Regions from separate parts of the Rosenbergiella sp. YN46 genome, predicted to be linked through region 1. Evidence: predicted binding sites of a transcription regulator. Region 1 holds the regulator's gene; each other region holds the start of a gene.
The links. Region 1 encodes PhoB, which activates phosphate uptake and scavenging genes when phosphate is short. Its sites were predicted from a motif close to CTGTCATAAAACTGNCNNAT; they were not measured.

Region 1 (5,893 bases):
TCGCCACTATCAGGATCTCAAAGCAGTAGGTCCAGCCGGTGATATAACCGGCAAGCGGCCCCAGGTTCTCCTGGGCATAGCGGGAAAAGGAGCTGGCCGACGGGTTATGAACCGACATCTCACCCAATGCGCGCATGATGATATAAGCCACCACGCCGCCGATAATATAGGCCAGCAGTACGCTCGGCCCCGCCATTCGGATGGCATCGGCCGAACCATAGAACAATCCGGTGCCGATCGCCGACCCTAACGCCATAAAGCGTATATGCCGGGTACTCAGGCCACGTTTGAGCTTATTTTTTTCCATTGAACCAATCCACTAAAATAAAAAACCACGGGGCTAAGCCCGTGGTTAACAACAAACCTTTCTGGTTACTGCACAGCAGACGTCGTCGGGCGTCCTGCCACGCGATCCCAAATGGCACAAATAACCAGCACTGCCACTGTCGGCAGCAGCCACGCCAGTCCCTGACTGGCCAGCGGCAGGTGTGTCACCCACTCAGGCTGCCAGGCAAGCGTAGAGGCTTTTAGCCCATCCATAATTCCAAACACCAGGCTGACCAGCATAGCCGGCGCAATGACCCGGGTGGAGCTGTGCCACAGCGAGCGGGTGAAGCTCAGCACGACCAGAACGATACAGGGGGGGTAGATCAACGTCAACACAGGGATGGAGATCTGAATCAGATGGCTCAACCCAAGGTTAGAGATAACCATGGAGAACAGGCCAAGAATAAAGACCAGCGTGCGATACGAAAACGGCAGATACTGAGCGAAGAACTCAGCGCAGGCGCAGGTCAGACCAACCGCAGTGACCAGACAGGCCAGGAAAATCAGCACTGCCAGCAGGAAGCTGCCGAAACCGCCGAAGGTGTGCTGAACATAGGCATGCAGGATGGCGGCACCGTTAGCGGACTGGTCTACCAGCGCCATGCTGTCGGATCCCAGACGGAACAGGGCCAGGTAAAGCAGCGTCAGGCCAACACCGGCAATCAGCCCAGCCCAGATGGTGTAACGGGTCAGCAGTTTCGCTTCCGTTACGCCGCGGGAACGAGCCGCGTTCACGATAACGATACCAAACACCATGGCGCCCAGCGTATCCATTGTCAGATAGCCGTTCACAAAGCCGTTCGAGAACGGCGCATTCTGGTAAGCCTCGGTCGCGGTACTGATGCCGCCAGCCGGCCACACCACTGCCGCTATCGCCAGAACGATCAGCGCCAGAATCTTCAGCGGCGCCAGGAAATGGCCCACGGTATCCAGCAGCTTGCCCGGATAGAGCGACACGATGATCACCAGCGCAAAGTAGATCAGGCTGTAGATCAGAAGCGGCATGGCGCCATCACCAGTCAGCGGCGCGATGCCGACCTCAAAGGAGACGGTCGCGGTACGCGGCGTGGCGAACAGCGGCCCCACTGCCAGATAACAGACGGTGGCCAGCAGAACGCCGGCGCGACGGCCAATGGGGGAGCTAAGGCTATCCACCCCGCCACCGACCCGGGCCAGCGCCACAACGGTCATTACCGGCAGACCAACGGCGGTTATCAGAAAGCCAAAAGAGGCCCACCAGACGTGCTCGCCGGCCTGTAAGCCCACCATGGGCGGAAAGATGATGTTGCCCGCGCCAACGAACAGCGCAAAGGTCATAAAGCCCAGAGCGATGATGTCACGCGAAGTTAAACGATGGGTCATAAATTCGGGTTGCCTGTGGATGTGGTGTTGATTTCAGCAAATTTTTCCACCACGACCAGGTGGTGAAAAAGCGGTCTTATCAGAAAATGACAGTGAGAAACACTTCTCAACAAGCGCGGCGAAGAATTGTTTATCGATATACCACGCAATTCTGGTCAGTCTGACGATAATGGGGGCCAATTAAAACGCTTATAGCGTTTGAAGGCAAGAAGCGATCCCAAAACCAGAGCAATATGCCAAATATATAATTACAACCAGAGATATACACCAATCCTTCAACTTTAGTCCGGTTTATCATTCGAATAAAAAGCGAACAGCCGCCGGGGCCTTTTCCTGCGCTACCGGGAAAATTCCCCCTTCGTGCGTTAATGTCTGGGTTCAACGAGCAATCGCGCGGGAATCTGAAACGAAAAGCAGCAGCCCTGCCCGGGAACGCTTTCTATCTCCAGCCGGGTATCATGATGGCTCAGGGCGTGTTTAACAATGGCCAGTCCCAGGCCGCTACCGCCGCTCTGACGCGATCGGGCCTTATCCACCCGATAGAAGCGCTCCGTCAGGCGCGGCAGATGATGGGCCGCTATCCCCGGGCCATCGTCGCTGACGCTAAAGCGCGCCCCCAGCGGAGTACGCTGCCAGCACACTGCAATATTAGACCCGGCAGGCGTATGATTGATGGCGTTATAGACCAGGTTCGAGACGGCGCTGCGTAACTGTTCGCCATTGCCCCGCACCTTAAGTTGCGCATCCACATCGAAAGTGAAGTGGTGTTCCGGCCCCAGCGAGCGGGCGGCCTGCTCCACCTGGCGCAGCATATCCGGGATATCCACGCTTTCACTCAGATCCAGGGAGGGCGATGCTTCAATGCGTGACAGCGTCAGCAATTGCTGTACCAGACTGCTCATCCGCTGGGTCTGTTCTTCCATGGTCAACAGCGCCTTATCACGCAACGCGCCATCCGGTTCGCTGTCGCGCAGCATCTCCAGATAGCCCTGAAGCACGGTCAGCGGCGTGCGCAGTTCGTGGCTGACGTTGGCGAAAAAGTTACGACGAGCCCCTTCCAGTTGATGCATCTGGGTCACATCCCTGGCTACCATCAGCCACTGGCTATCGCTATAGGGCATCACCCGAAACTCCAGATGGCGGCCACTGTTCAGCACCAGATTCAGCGGTCGGGAAAAATCACGCTGTTTCAGATAATGGCTGAACTCCGGATAGCGCAGCAGGTTCAAAATGTTCTGGCCGTTATCATCTGGCCAGCGCAGATTAAGCAACTGCTGCGCCAGCCCGTTACACCAGAAGATGGTGCCCTCTTCGGTGGTCAGCACCACCGCATCCGGCAACGATTCGGCGCCGCTGCGAAAGCGTTTGATCAGATTCCCTAACTCCTTGCGCCGCTTCTTGTTGCGCATCTGCATCTGATGCAGGCCATAGAGCAAAGGCTCCCAACTGCCTCGCCCCGGCGGCGGTGTCATGCTGCGATCCACCCACAGCCACCAGGAGAGCCGCAGCAGATTATGAAAGTGCCAAATCAGAAGCCCCGTGACAGCGGCCAGTAAAAACCACGGCAGGTGCCCCATCAAAGCGCCAAGCAGCAGCGCCGGCAGGCAGCACAGCGCCAGCTCAAGCGCCAGCCTTTTCCACGACAGCCGTTCCAGCAAAAGCCTTACTCCTGAATAACCGGTTAATAACGGGTAGAAAAACGATAGCCGGTACCACGTACCGTCTGCACCATGCGATCGTGGCCGCTGCTTTCCAGCACCTTACGCAGGCGACGGATATGAACATCCACCGTCCGGTCTTCGACGTAAACATTAGTGCCCCAGACCTGGTTCAGAAGCTGTTCGCGGCTGTATACCCGTTCGGGATGCGTCATAAAAAAGTGCAGAAGCTTAAATTCGGTGGGGCCCATATCGAGCGGACGCTCGCCGTTCATCACCCGATGAGAAGTGGGATCGAGGCTTAACCCTTCAATTTCGATAGGCTCCTCTACCGCCATGGGAGAGATGCGCCGCATTACCGCTTTAATTCGCGCCACCAGCTCTTTAGGTGAGAAGGGTTTGGTCATATAATCGTCAGCGCCGGTTTCCAGCCCACGCACCCGGTCTTCCTCTTCGCCCCGGGCAGTCAGCATCACCACCGGTATGTCCCGGGTCATCGGCTGGCGCTTCAGATGCTTAATCAACTGAAGTCCGGAGCCGCCGGGCAACATCCAGTCCAGCAGGATCAAATCAGGCCAGGGTTCGTTAAGCCGTGCCACAGCGGCATCGTAATCTTCCGCTTCAAGCGGCAGGAAACCATTCTGCTCAAGCACGAAACAGACCATTTCACGGATTGGAGCCTCATCTTCTACCACCAGAATACGTCGCGCCATCATTCGCCCTGTCTGATTTTTTCTTGCCCTCGTCGCGAGGGTTCGGGTTGCCATTTTGTAATGCGCGCCATTATGCGTCACTTTTATGACAGATTTATGAAAAACACAGCCCTTTAATGACGCGCTCATTCCCGGATGCCGTCACAGAAGAGGCGCGCAGGCTCCCAGGTTGTTTATAATCCCCCTCGCGCTTTTTTGCCACCGGAACCGAAATGCCCCAAAATCATTCGCGTTACAGGAAGGCGGCAAGATAGCGTATCCCCGGGAGCATAGATAAGCTATGTGACCAGAATAAGCGAACGTCGCCAACGCACCTGTAGCTTGAAGGATGAAGGGAATTATGCGGATCATTCACACCTCTGACTGGCACCTCGGCCAGAATTTCTATACCAAAAGCCGGGCTGCCGAACATCAGGCATTTCTCGACTGGCTGCTGGAGCAGGCTGAACATCGTCAGGCGGACGCCATTATTGTGGCGGGTGATATTTTCGATACCGGCTCGCCGCCCAGCTACGCTCGCGAGCTGTATAACCGCTTCGTGGTCAAATTGCAGCAGACCGGCTGCGCACTCTATATTCTGGCGGGTAACCACGACTCGGTCGCGACCCTGAATGAATCCCGGGAGTTACTGGCCTGCCTGAATACCTGCGTGGTGGCAACGCCTGGCGATAAACCGCTGGAGATGACGCGCCGCGATGGCTCCGTCGGCGCCATTTTGTGCCCCATTCCCTTTTTACGACCGCGGGATCTGCTACAAAGCCAGGCGGGTCAAGATGGTCACGACAAGCAGCTCTCGCTGCTGGAGGCCATCAGCCAGCACTATCAGTGCCTTTATAATGCGGCGCTATCGCTGCGCGGTCAGCGCAGCCTCCCCATCATCGCCACCGGCCATCTGACCACCGTCGGCGTAACCGCCAGCGATTCGGTGCGCGATATCTATATCGGCACTCTGGATGCTTTTCCGGCCCGGAACTTTCCTCCGGCCGATTATATCGCCCTGGGCCACATCCACCGCCCCCAGAGCGTAGGCGGCATGGCGCATATACGCTACAGCGGTTCTCCCATCGCCCTGAGTTTTGACGAAACGGGCAAAGAGAAGAGTGTCAGCCTGGTCAGTTTTGAGGACGCCGCCCTGAGCGAAATCGAAGCACTTCCGGTTCCCGTCACCCAGCCGCTGGCGCTGATAAAAGGCTCGCTGGCGCAGATAGAACAGCAGCTTGAGGCCTGGCGCGACGCCCCCAAACAGCCAATCACCTGGCTGGACATTGAAGTGACCAGCGACGAATACCTGCATGATATGCAGCGCCACATTCGCCAGTTGACGGAAGATTTGCCGCTGGAAGTGGTGCTGATTCGCCGCAGCCGCGAACAGCGTCAGCGGGCTATCGACAATCAACACAAAGAGACCCTGAGCGAGCTGAGCGTAGACGATGTCTTTAGCCGCCGCCTGGCGCAGGAAGGGCTGGATCCCGAGCGGGAAACGCAGCTGCGGCTGCTGTTCGCCCAGACTCTGGAAACCCTGCATCAGGAGGATGAAGCATGAAAATTTTAACCCTGCGCCTGCGCAACCTGAACTCGCTGCGCGGCGAATGGAAGATTGATTTCAGCGCCGAACCCTTCGTCAGTAACGGCCTGTTTGCCATTACCGGGCCGACCGGTGCCGGGAAAACCACCCTACTGGACGCCATCTGCCTGGCGTTATATCACAAAACGCCGCGCCTGAGCGGCATCTCCCAGAGCCAGAACGAGCTGATGACCCGGGACTGCGCCGACTGTCTGGCCGAGGTGGAATTTGAAGTCCGGGGCGTAGCATATCGCGCTTTCTGGAGCCAG
Region 2 (5,893 bases), on a different contig from region 1:
TTATTTGCAGGCGCAACGTCCATATCTGAGGTGCGACTGGCGTACCCGGGAAGTGGCGAATCTGCTGCTTAATGCGCCGGCTCCAGGCCGTCTTGCCCGCCTGCCGGGCGCGTTAATGATGCGGGCCGGAATCGATCTGCTGCCTGATTGGGCGGCACAGATGCTGGGGTTACATCTGCCCACGTGGCAAAAGCGCATTGTGCGCTCAGGCGTGCACGGCGTGGCGAAAGTGCTGCGCGCCTCGGTACGTAATGGGGCATATCACTGTGCTATGCGGCGTATGGGAGAATCCCCCTGATTCTGGATTCGTGACTGAGCGTATAGTACAAGCATCGTAATGTCTGCAGGCCGTGAATCGATGCGATGACGACAGCTATGGCGGGTCGCCGATGAAACAGCTGGATACCAGATCCCCCTTTGACATCCTTTTTACGCTGGCAGGTATCAATAAAGATCGCGTACCATCACGCACCGCCGATCCGGCTCCAGACCGTGCTGCGCTTCTTGCTCCATCAGATGCCGTAAATCATCGGGGAGTTCCGGGGGAGTAAGAACCCGAAACCCTCGCCGCTGGTAAAAAGGGCGATTCCAGGGCACTTCGCTGAAAGTGGTCAGGCTGAGTTGACGAAACCCCTTTTCCCGGGCCATTTCCGCCAACCGGGCGAGTAGCGTACCGCCCACGCCTTTTCCCTGCCAGTGGTGGTGAACCGAAAATTCATGGATATGCAGACGACCATGACGTGCGTCAGCGGCCAGAAAGGCGATGGGGCTATCGTGCTTATCGACGGCGACCAGGCAGTGGCCTTTGTCGATCAGCGCCAGATGCGCCTGCGCGTTAAGAACAGTGTCATCGGCTATCCAGCTAAAGTCCGCCAGCGTTCGAAATGCCTGGCCGGCGGAGCGTTCAATGACGGGAAGGCTCGCGGCGTCGTCCGGGCGGGTGGGGCGGACAGAAAAGGGTTCCATATCAGAGTGCTGGCTCCTTATGTCTAAGCGATAAAAAAGGCCCCGATGCGCGGGGCCTGGTAGATTGTACTGCGGCGATTAACCCGCGTCTTTTACCACTTTGATATCGACCATTCCGATACCCAGCTTACGCGGCGCGTGGCCAAGGATATTGCCTTCGTTGGAGTCCTGCGGCTCCGGCGGCGTAATGGTCAGCACGTTGCTGTGGCCCGGGTTAGTGAAGTGCAGCGTGGTGGTGCTGATCTCTTTGTTCAGCGTCAGCGTCTGCTCGCTGTCGCCCACCCTAACCGGAATCGGTTTGTTGGCGTTAGGGCCGAAAGCCTTAGCGGTAATCACCAGCGAGAATTTCTCGGGTAGCGGTTGGTTGTATTCGATTTTTACTTCCGGCGCCAGGTTGGCGTTGGACCAGCGGCCCCAGGATTCGGGGCGTGAAATACCGCTAAACTGCTTCACGGATTCCGGCGCGCCGGGCACGTTGAAGACGAAGCTGTCGGCCTGATAGCGGATATCGTTATCGCTGGCCTTCAGCATGTCGATAGTGCGCTGGTAGCGATCGCTGTCGATAACGCTCTGCTTAATCGCCACCTTGCCCTGCCATTTGTCCTGCGTTACCCGGGTAATCCGCGGTTCGCCCCCCAGTTGACCCTGGGCCATACACAGGTCGGTGGAGAGGCTCAGCTGCGGATCCCACAGGCGGCCCATCTTGTAGCAGGTGTCGAACCAGACGAAATCATCGTTGGGCGCGAATTTCGCCAGCTGAATGCGCAGCGGATCGGAAAATTCGTTTTCGAGCTTCGGTTCAACGCGCTTGTCGCTGACTTTCAGCAACAGCGGCAGGCGGAAGGTAGAGCCGGAAAAGCTGACGTTATTCTGGGTGCGATCGAGAGTGAAGCTGTCGATTTTGGTCGGGAAGTTCCACAGATGCACCACCGACGGTTTCCAGGCCAGAATCTTCTCTTTCATGTTCAGGAATACCTGAGACAGCGACTGACCGGAAAGGCTGCTGCGCCCCAGACCCAGATAGTTGCCGCCGCCCAGAATATCCAGCACCGTGGCGCCGTTATCCATAGAGTTACGCCTGGTGGCAATCTGTTTCTGTTCCGGCTGGTCGCCGCGAATCACGACGAACAGATTGTTGCGCTGCTGCTCGTTCAGGTATTTCCAGGCGCCGTTATTCATGGCCAGATGGTCGGAAGAGACCACGATGACCGTATTTTTGAACCACGGTGAGGCTTTTATCTTCTCGATTAACCGGGCGATATGCTCCTGGCTACAGGTCACCGCGCTCAGGGTCTTGTTGGGTTTTCCGTCGTACTCGTAGCTTTTACGCTTACAGGTGCGGGAGACAAAGCCATCCGGATGGTGGGTATCCACCGTCAGGGTGAACAGCGAGAAGCGCTTGCCCTGTTTCGACAGCTCTTCATATTTCTGCCACGCTTCATCCAGTACGGTATCGTCGTAGAAGCCCCAGTCGTTGCGGTATTCTGGATCCTCCACCATGGTTTTCAGCTCTTCGGAGCCGTACAGGTGATCGAAACCGTGAGACTTCAGGAACACATCCTTACCGGCAAAGCGCAGGTTGGCGCCCTGGATAAAATAGTTCTGATAGCCGGAATTCTTCAGGATATCGCCCAGGCAGGTATTCTGCGGGAAGAAGGTCGACATGGAAGAAGCCGAGTTACCGTCGAACGGGGCGAACAGCGGAATACCGCACTGGGAAGCGACCATTCCGGCGATGGTGTAATCAGTGCCGGGGAGTTGTTCAGTATGGCTAAAGTCCAGCCCCTGTTTTTTCAGGGCGCCCAGTTCTGGCGTTAGATTTGGAAACGCCTGCTCGTTAAAGTAGGTGCGCTCCAGGCTTTCGCCATAGATGTAGACCAGGTTGAGCTTCGGATTGGCAATCTCTTTCGGGGGCTCTTTATAGTAGATCTTAAAATCGGGATCCCCGTCGCTGGTCTGAGACTTCACCAGCGCGGCAATCTGATGGAATGCCGGGCTGGCATCCACGGAACCCAGCGCCAGTGCCAGCGCCAGCAGGCTGTAGCCGAAGTGGTGGGGGCGATGCCAGCGGCGGCGTAGTAGCCAGGCCAACAGGACGAACATGCCCACCAGGGCCGCGATAATACCAATGCCCGGCAGAATATATTTACTGACGCCCGCGCCAGTCAGGCTGTTAGTCAGGGTATAGAGTACGGCGTCGTTAATCCCGTCGCCGGTAAAATAGTTACTGGCGTAGAGGGTCAGATTCAAAATGACGAACACGCTCAGCACCACCAGAATAGCGGCGAACCACAGGGTATTGCGCCCTGCCTTAAGCGTATAGATAGCAATGGACGCAATGAAGAGTCCTAATGAAAGCACTTCCGGCAAAGATACACCCTCTTAAGATAACCAGGATTGAGTTTGACAAATCAGACGCGCAACAATTTACAGCCGATGTCACATTGCTGCAATTCTACTGTCAAAATAGTGTGCAGGTCTTCAGAATTGGTTTATTCATCGTCATTCCTGATCCCGATCACGTTGGGCGCTGGCGGAGCGGCGCGAGACGAAAAAAGTGATAAAACGGGATTCGGGGCCGGGAAAATGCTGCTTTGTGCTATTTATGACGGTTTTATTTCTGTCATCAGGTTATCTAAGGTATTTTTAAGATAATGCCGATGTGAGCCAGGTCATATTTAAGGAAAATCTCACGATAAAGAGTGTGTGAATCATGACAGCTCTGATTTAAACCTGATTTGCCCCATTTTTAGGTGGATATAACAGTATGATGCTTTCAATCGTCAGTCTTATTGCGCTACTGGCGTTTGCGCTTTTTTGTTTCATGAAGCATTTTCGGGAAGTGAACAAGCGCAGGCTCTCTGGCCCAAAGGGCCGTAACCGGTTTCGGAAAAAATAACGCCGGGCGTAAAAAGTAATTCAGTTTTGTTTAATGTTCGTTTAACTAAAAGCGGCGACCCTGGGGGCCGCCGTTTTTGCTGGCTGAAAAATCAGGAAAGGAACTGTTTACCCTGCTTCAGCACCAGATCGCAGGCTTTGGTTTTTACTTTTTCCGCCAGTTGGGAATTCCCCAGGCTCTTCAGATCGAGCTGCTGGCCGTTACCGGTATTTAGCAGCCCCTGCAGACCCTGCTGATAATCCTGCTGCTGGCTCTGTTTCTGGGTATCCTCAAGGCCCAGTTTATTCAGAAGCTGGCTCTTAATATTGTCCGTGCTGGTCACGGATGTCAGCTTCTGCTTCGCACAGTATTGCATGATGCCTGCGGCGTTGGTCATGCTGTTGGCGCTTAGCGCCTGGTTGCCACCGTTCAGTAGGCCGGTAAGCTGAGAGAGGGAAGTGCCGCTCTTAGCGCCCGTTGAGCCGCTCTGGCTGCTAAGCTCGCTTGCCGCGCTGGACAGCTGATCCTGCCAGCTGGCGGCGCTGGCGCTGCCTGCAACCAGCATTGCGGCTGTCACCGCGCCATAGACCGCCTGTTTTACCGTAACCTTCATTTCTTTCTCCTTATTATTCCTCGTTGCCGGGCACAGTATAGCGCCTGTGCCCTGCGGCGAAATCCGATTCTGAATCTTCCGGAAAAAGGTTAGTACTCTTTACCTGTCACGCGACTGCGATAGCTTTCCCAGTTAAAGATCACCCACAGGCTGTTGCCAAGACGCATGCGATCCATCACCCGTTCGCCAAGCAGGGTATTCATCTCGTTAATATTCAGGTTGGTCAGCATGCCGGTGGGACGCCGGGAAGAGGAGCGGCGATCGACTATCTGGTTAATGATCACCTTTTCATAGCGCGACTCGGTTTGCATTCCGATTTCATCGATCACCAGCAAATCGACATTGCTTAGATCGTTGATCAGGCGCTCTTCGGTTGTGTCGCTGCCGCCGAAGGTGCCCTTAATGGCGGACATAATGTCGGCTACGGTGATAATCAACACCGTTTTGCCCTGTAACAGCAGCTCGTTGCAGATAGCGGCCGCCAGGTGGTTTTTTCCGGTGCCAGGACGTCCGGAAAAAACGAAGCTTGCGATATTGCCGTCGAATTCGGCGGCGTATTTACGCGCCCGCTCCAGCGCTTTCATCTGCCCCTCGCACTCGACCCGGTAATTGTCGAACGAGCAATTCATATGCAGTTCGCGAATGCCGGAGCGGTTAAAGGTACGCTGCATTTTCATGGCCTGATTTTCCCGGGCGATAGCGGCGGAGCGGATGCGCCCCTGTTCCTGCTGCCAGGCGAGCAGCTCTTCGCCGCTGGTGAACGCGGGTTTTACGTTGGCCGGCATCATCTTTTTCAGACGGGCCATCAGTGCGGCGGTATTTTTCATAGTCAGCCCCGGAATCCGTCAGGAATATTGTCATCAGGCTGCGATACGGCATTCACATCGCGCCTGGGCGCTCCGCCGTTTGCGGCCCGGGATATCTGAACGCTGCGCGCCAGTTTCTGCTGCCACTGCACGTGATGAAAGACCTTGCCTTCCGCCTGCCAGTAGGTCACGAAAGAGGCCAGCTCCTGTTGCGTCACCGGCTCGCGTAGCATAATGCCCCACAGCGCCGCCAGGCGCTGGAATTCGGGATCCGGCTGCCAGTCCGGATACATGGCGAACTTGCCCATCGGGGGGGCAATGGCCGCTGCGGCGGGCTTTTCTTCAAACAGCGTCTCTTCCAGTGTCACATCGGACGCCGGGCGTTTCAACCGTGCCTCTAAAGCCAAAAGCTCCGCCAGGCGTCCGGCGGTCAGGGCGTAAAAGGCAGGTGCGTTGTTATTGAAGACAGCAACGGCGCCCTGCCCGGATGAAGCCAGGGCCGCATCAGGATCCTGGCAGAACGCGTCAATACCGATGACATCGGAAGTCAGGATTTTGGCAGACATAACATCATCTCAGAAAGCATCAAGGACTGCCCAACCGGGCAGAAGAACGGTGACGTATCATAAC
Region 3 (5,893 bases), on a different contig from region 1:
GGATCGATGACAGCACGTTGCCGACCGGCTCCTGAAAGTAAGTGGCGAACAGTGGAGCGAAGACAAATAACCCCCACATGCCGTAAACGATACTGGGAATCGCCGCCAGCAGTTCAATGGCGATACCCAGCGGACGTCGCAGCCAGCCGGGAGCCAGTTCAGTCAGAAACAGCGCAATACCAAAACTTACCGGCACAGCGATAATCAGCGCGATGGCCGACGTTACCAGAGTGCCATAAATCGGCACCAGCGCACCGAAGGTATCGTTGGGCGCATCCCACTCTTTAGACCACAGGAAGCTGAAACCGAACTTTTCAATGCTCGGCCAGGAAGAGACTATCAGGGAGACGATAATTCCACCCAGCAGAAACAGGACAATCAGCGCAGCCAGTTTTACCAGCGCGCCGAACAGAATGTCGCCCTTTTTGCCAGGAGGTGTAAATGCAGGCCTGCTTGCTGCCATAAACTCACTCAACTTAATCAGTATTGAAGGCCGGCGACCCGGCCTTCTGGAAAGGCTTATTTATACAACGGGTTACCGCTGCTGTCCTTAACGCTGGTTTTCCACGCGGCGCGAATCTGTTCAACCACGCTTTCCGGCAGGGTGGCATAATCCAGCTTTTTAGCTTCATCGCCGCCATTTTTGTAGGCCCAGTCGAAGAACTTCAGTACTTCGGTGCCCTGCTCTGGCTTCTTCTGATCCTTATGTACCAGAATAAAGGTGGCGGAAGAGATCGGCCATGCTCCTTCAGCGCTTTGGTTGGTCAGATCCTGAGCAAAGGTTTTGCTCCAGTCCGCGCTTTCAGCAGCTTTAGAGAAGCTCTCTTCTGTCGGGCTGACCGGCTGTCCGCTGCCTGAAATCAGTCTGGTATAGGCCAGTTTGTTCTGCTTGGCGTAAGCATACTCAACAAAGCCGATAGCACCCGGCAGACGCTGAACAAAGGCGGCGATGCCATCGTTGCCTTTGCCGCCCAGCCCCGTCGGCCACTTCACGGTAGTCCCGGCGCCGACTTTCGACTTCCACTCTTCATTCACTTTAGACAGATAACTGGTAAAGACATAGGAAGTGCCGGAACCGTCGGCGCGACGCACCACGGCAATGTTCTGCTCAGGCAGCTTAATCCCCGGGTTCAGTTTGGCAATCGCCGGATCATTCCACTTCTTAACTTTGCCCAGATAGATATCGCCCAGGGTTTTGCCATCCAGCGTCAGCTCGCCAGACTTAACGCCTGGCAGATTAACCGCCATCACCACCCCGCCAATCACGGTCGGGAACTGGAACAGACCACCGTTTTGCAGCTTTTCATCGGAGAGAGGGGCGTCGGAAGCGCCGAAATCAACGGTATGGGCGATGATCTGTTTTACACCGCCAGAGGAGCCAATCCCCTGATAGTTAACTTTATTTCCCGTAGATTTCTGATAGCTGTCGGCCCATTTGGCATACACCGGAGCAGGAAAGGTGGCGCCCGCGCCAGTCAGGCTTGCCGCTGCAAAAGCGGAAAACGCGCTCAGAGAGAAGGTCGCGGCGACAACAGTAGCGACGGTGGTACGCATTACGTTCATAGTGTCTCCTGCAGGGGTCATCATTTGCTGTGTAAGAAGCCTGTGCTCATTGCCTCATCGTCCACGCCAGGCTCTCATGTGACTGCATGGACAAAATAGGACAGTTTGGTGACAGCAACATGTACTAATTATGACAGTTTTATGACAACAGGCAGGCTGGAGTGGGTGAGACAGGCATAGATAATTCCATAAAGTCTCCCTAAAAACGCCACAGTTTGAATTTATACTTTTCGTTATCCACAGAAAAAGAAGGGGTAACAGATGGTTAAATCATTTCTCATCGGAGCCGGCATGCTCTGCCTGATGGTTCCACTTTACGCCAGTGCCGGAGACAACCTGCAATTCTCAGGGTTTTCATCCACCGGTGCGCGGCTGGTAACCTCCGACGGCAGCCCCGACATCAATGGCGTCATCCACTTAAATACTACCGATAACCCGAGCATAGAGTCATTAAAGCAGACCCAAAGCGATGTGGAGCAGCTGAAACGCGATCGGGATGAATTAAAGCGCCAGATAGAGGATACCGGTAAGCAATCAGGCGAGAATATGAAACGCCAGCTGGATGAGATGAAAAAAGAGACCAGCAACCTTAGCAAGAAAATAGACGATCTTTCCCGGGAAAACGACGCCTTAAAGCGCAATCAGGAGAGCAACGCGCGTGAAATAGGCTCGCTGAAACAGGAAATCAGTCAGTTGAGTAGCAAAATAAAGTAAAAAAAACCCGCCAGTCGCGGCGGGTTTTTCATAGACGATAACCAATTATTCTACCGTAACCGACTTCGCCAGGTTTCGCGGCTGGTCCACATCAGTGCCTTTAATCAGTGCCACATGGTAGGACAGCAGCTGTAGCGGAACGGTATAGAAGATAGGCGCAATCTCCTCTTCCACATGCGGCATCTGAATGATGTGCATGGTTTCGCTGTCTACAAAGCCAGCTGCCTCATCGGCAAACACGTAGAGATGGCCGCCACGGGCACGCACCTCTTCGATATTGGACTTCAGTTTCTCCAGCAGGTCGTTATTCGGTGCAACCACGATAACCGGCATATCAGCATCGATCAGCGCCAGCGGGCCATGCTTCAGCTCACCGGCGGCATAGGCTTCGGCGTGAATATAGGAGATCTCTTTAAGCTTCAGTGCCCCTTCCAGCGCGATGGGGTACTGATCGCCACGCCCCAGGAACAGCGCATGGTGCTTATCAGAGAAGTCTTCCGCCAGAGCTTCAATACGCTTGTCCTGAGCCAGCATCTGCTCGATACGGCTGGGCAGAGTCTGCAGTGCATGCACGATATTGTGCTCGACATTTGGATCCACGCCTTTCAGACGACCTATTTTCGCCACCAGCATCAGCAGCACGGTCAGTTGGGTAGTAAAGGCTTTGGTGGAAGCCACGCCGATTTCAGTGCCCGCTTTGGTCATCAGCGCCAGATCGGATTCACGCACCAGCGAAGAACCCGGCACGTTACAGATAGCCAGCGAGCCCAGGTACCCAAGCTCTTTCGCCAGACGCAGCGCCGCCAGCGTATCGGCGGTTTCACCGGACTGGGAGAGGGTGATAATCAGGCTGTTACGGCGCACCGCTGACTTGCGATAGCGGAATTCAGAAGCGATCTCCACATCGCAGGGAACGCCAGCCATGGCTTCAAACCAGTAGCGGGACACCATTCCGGAGTTGTAGGAGGTACCACAGGCTACTATCTGGATATGCTCAACCTTTGACAGCAGTTCGTCGCTGTTCGGGCCCAGTTCACTCAGATCCACAGTACCGTGACTGATACGTCCGGTCAGGGTGCTCTTAATAGCGTTCGGCTGCTCGTAGATCTCTTTCTGCATATAGTGACGATAGCCGCCCTTATCGCCGGCATCATACTGCAGATTCGACTCCACCTCTTCACGCGTGACCGGCTCGCCGGAACGATCAAAAACGGTGATGCTGCGACGGGTTACTTCCGCGATATCGCCCTCTTCCAGGAACATAAAACGGCGGGTTACCGGCAGCAGAGCCAACTGATCGGAGGCGATAAAGTTTTCACCAACGCCCAGACCAATCACCAGCGGGCTACCCGAGCGGGCCGCCAGCAGGGTGTCCGGATTACGGGTATCCATAATCACGGTGCCGTAAGCGCCGCGCAACTGAGGTATGGCGCGCAGCACCGCTTCACGCAGACTGCCGCCCTGTTCCATTTCCCAGTGAACCAGATGAGCGATAACTTCGGTATCAGTCTGGGAGATAAACTGATAGCCTCGCGCTTTCAGGGTTTCACGCAGCGGCTCATAGTTTTCGATAATGCCATTGTGTACCACCGCGATATGCCCGGAGACATGCGGGTGAGCATTCACTTCAGACGGTTCGCCGTGGGTCGCCCAACGGGTATGCGCAATACCCGTGCCGCCATGCAACGGGTGCTCTTCAGCAGCCTGCGCCAGCGCCTGAACCTTCCCCAGACGACGCAGACGGGTCATATTCCCCTGTGCGTCGACCACTGCCAGACCGGCGGAGTCATAGCCCCGGTATTCCAGACGGCGTAGCCCTTCGAGAAGAATTTCTGCAATATCACGTTGCGCGACCGCGCCAACAATTCCACACATCGTATTGATTCCTTAGATCAAGGCGTTTCCGCCTGCGTTGTCGCTGACCTGTTATTCCGGTTTTCCCGGCCCCCGAGCCTTTGTAGAGAGTGGGGTTATTTTTATAAGCACTGCTCCCCCTCTCCCGGAAGGAGAGGGGCAAAAATTATTTTTTCTTCACCGGACGCTGCCAGCCCTGAATATGAGTCTGCTTCACCCGGCTGATGACCAGCTCGTTTTCCTGGATATCGCGCGTCACGGTGGTGCCCGCACCGATCGTCGCACCGCGCGCCACGCTGACCGGCGCTACCAGTTGGGTATCGGACCCCACAAAAACGTCGTCGCCAATCAGGGTCTTATGTTTGTTAGCGCCATCATAGTTGCAGGTGATGGTTCCGGCGCCAATATTTACGTTATCACCTATCTCGGCATCTCCGAGATAGGACAAATGCCCGGCTTTAGAACCTTTACCCAGTCGCGCTTTTTTCATTTCGACGAAATTCCCCACGTGGGCGCCTTCCGCCAGCTCGGCGCCTGGGCGCAAACGCGCGAACGGCCCAATGGTACAGTCGGCCTCCAGATGGGCATCTTCTACCACGGTATAGGGACTAATTTCGCAGTTATCGCCAATGATGCTGTTTTTAATCACACAACCGGCACCAATTTTAACCCGATCGCCCAGCGTAACCTGGCCTTCCAGAATCACATTAGCATCGATCTCGATATCACGGCCATGGGTCAAACTGCCGCGCAGATCGAAACGCTGGGGATCGCGCAACATCACGCCCGCCAGCAGCAGCTTTTCCGCCTGCTCAGCCTGATAAACCCGCTCCAGCCTGGAAAGCTGCAGTCTGTTATTAACGCCTTCCACTTCACTCAGACGCTGCGGATGAACCGCGGCAATCTCGCGACCTTCCTGATAAGCCATGGCGATGATATCGGTAATATAGAATTCGCCCTGGGCATTGTTGTTATCCAGTTGTCCCAGCCAGCGCTTCAGGTCGGCGCCCCCTGCCACCAGAATGCCGGTATTGATCTCATTTATCTGGCGCTGGGCCTCGCTGGCGTCTTTATGTTCGACGATACCTGTCACCCGACCATTTTCCCGGGTGATGCGACCATAGCCAGTGGGATTGGCCAGTTCTACGGTCAACAGGCCAATGCCGCCCTGTGGCTTCGCTTCACGCAGGCGCGCCAGGGTTTCCACTGAAATCAGCGGCACGTCGCCGTAAAGCATCAGGATATCTTCATCATCAGCGAAAAACAGCGCCGCCTGCTGCATGGCATGACCGGTTCCCAATTGCTCGGCCTGCAACACCCAGTTCAGCGCATCGTTCTTCAGCGTCTGCTTCAGTAAATCACCGCCGTGACCATAAACCAGGTGAATCTGACGCGCCCCCAGTTCGCTGGCTGCATCAATGACATGCTGCACCATCGGCTTACCCGCAAGGGTATGCAGCACCTTGGGGAGATCGGAATACATGCGAGTACCTTTGCCTGCGGCAAGGATCACTACGCTCATCGCATTATGTGACATACGCATCCTGAATATGTTGAGTGAAAAAAGTAAAGCGGTTTAGCTTTGAAAATTCTACATATTTTTCACCAAAAAACGAACTGCGGAAAAAGCATCCGCCCCGGCATAATTTTACTCCATTATGCCCTCAGAATGGTCTCTGATGAGGAAAATCCCCCGGCTTTCACTCATACATAGGCGAAAAATTATTTATCCCTCTGTTTTATATATTATTTTTAGCCATAA

Region 2: opgB (phosphatidylglycerol--membrane-oligosaccharide glycerophosphotransferase) is a predicted target of PhoB. The motif match lies at 3,570-3,589, and genes of this name have one in related genera.
Region 3: pstS (phosphate ABC transporter substrate-binding protein PstS) is a predicted target of PhoB. The motif match lies at 1,692-1,711, and genes of this name have one in related genera.

The regions. Positions count from the first base shown of each region.
Region 1 covers NZ_JAZHEE010000013.1:51,787-57,679, forward strand. Annotated here, with positions in the region: gene proY (proline-specific permease ProY) at 1-307, opposite strand, end outside; gene brnQ (branched-chain amino acid transporter carrier protein BrnQ) at 373-1,689, opposite strand; gene phoR (phosphate regulon sensor histidine kinase PhoR) at 2,055-3,347, opposite strand; gene phoB (phosphate response regulator transcription factor PhoB) at 3,371-4,060, opposite strand; gene sbcD (exonuclease subunit SbcD) at 4,401-5,603, shown strand; gene sbcC (exonuclease subunit SbcC) at 5,600-5,893, shown strand, end outside.
Region 2 covers NZ_JAZHEE010000056.1:7,924-13,816, reverse strand. Annotated here, with positions in the region: gene V3W49_RS21755 (oxygenase MpaB family protein) at 1-298, shown strand, start outside; gene V3W49_RS21750 (GNAT family N-acetyltransferase) at 445-966, opposite strand; gene opgB (phosphatidylglycerol--membrane-oligosaccharide glycerophosphotransferase) at 1,045-3,336, opposite strand; gene V3W49_RS21740 (YjjA family protein) at 3,957-4,457, opposite strand; gene dnaC (replicative helicase loader DnaC) at 4,547-5,284, opposite strand; gene dnaT (primosomal protein DnaT) at 5,287-5,829, opposite strand.
Region 3 covers NZ_JAZHEE010000022.1:35,065-40,957, forward strand. Annotated here, with positions in the region: gene pstC (phosphate ABC transporter permease PstC) at 1-463, opposite strand, end outside; gene pstS (phosphate ABC transporter substrate-binding protein PstS) at 520-1,563, opposite strand; gene V3W49_RS15225 (hypothetical protein) at 1,825-2,277, shown strand; gene glmS (glutamine--fructose-6-phosphate transaminase (isomerizing)) at 2,323-4,152, opposite strand; gene glmU (bifunctional UDP-N-acetylglucosamine diphosphorylase/glucosamine-1-phosphate N-acetyltransferase GlmU) at 4,298-5,668, opposite strand.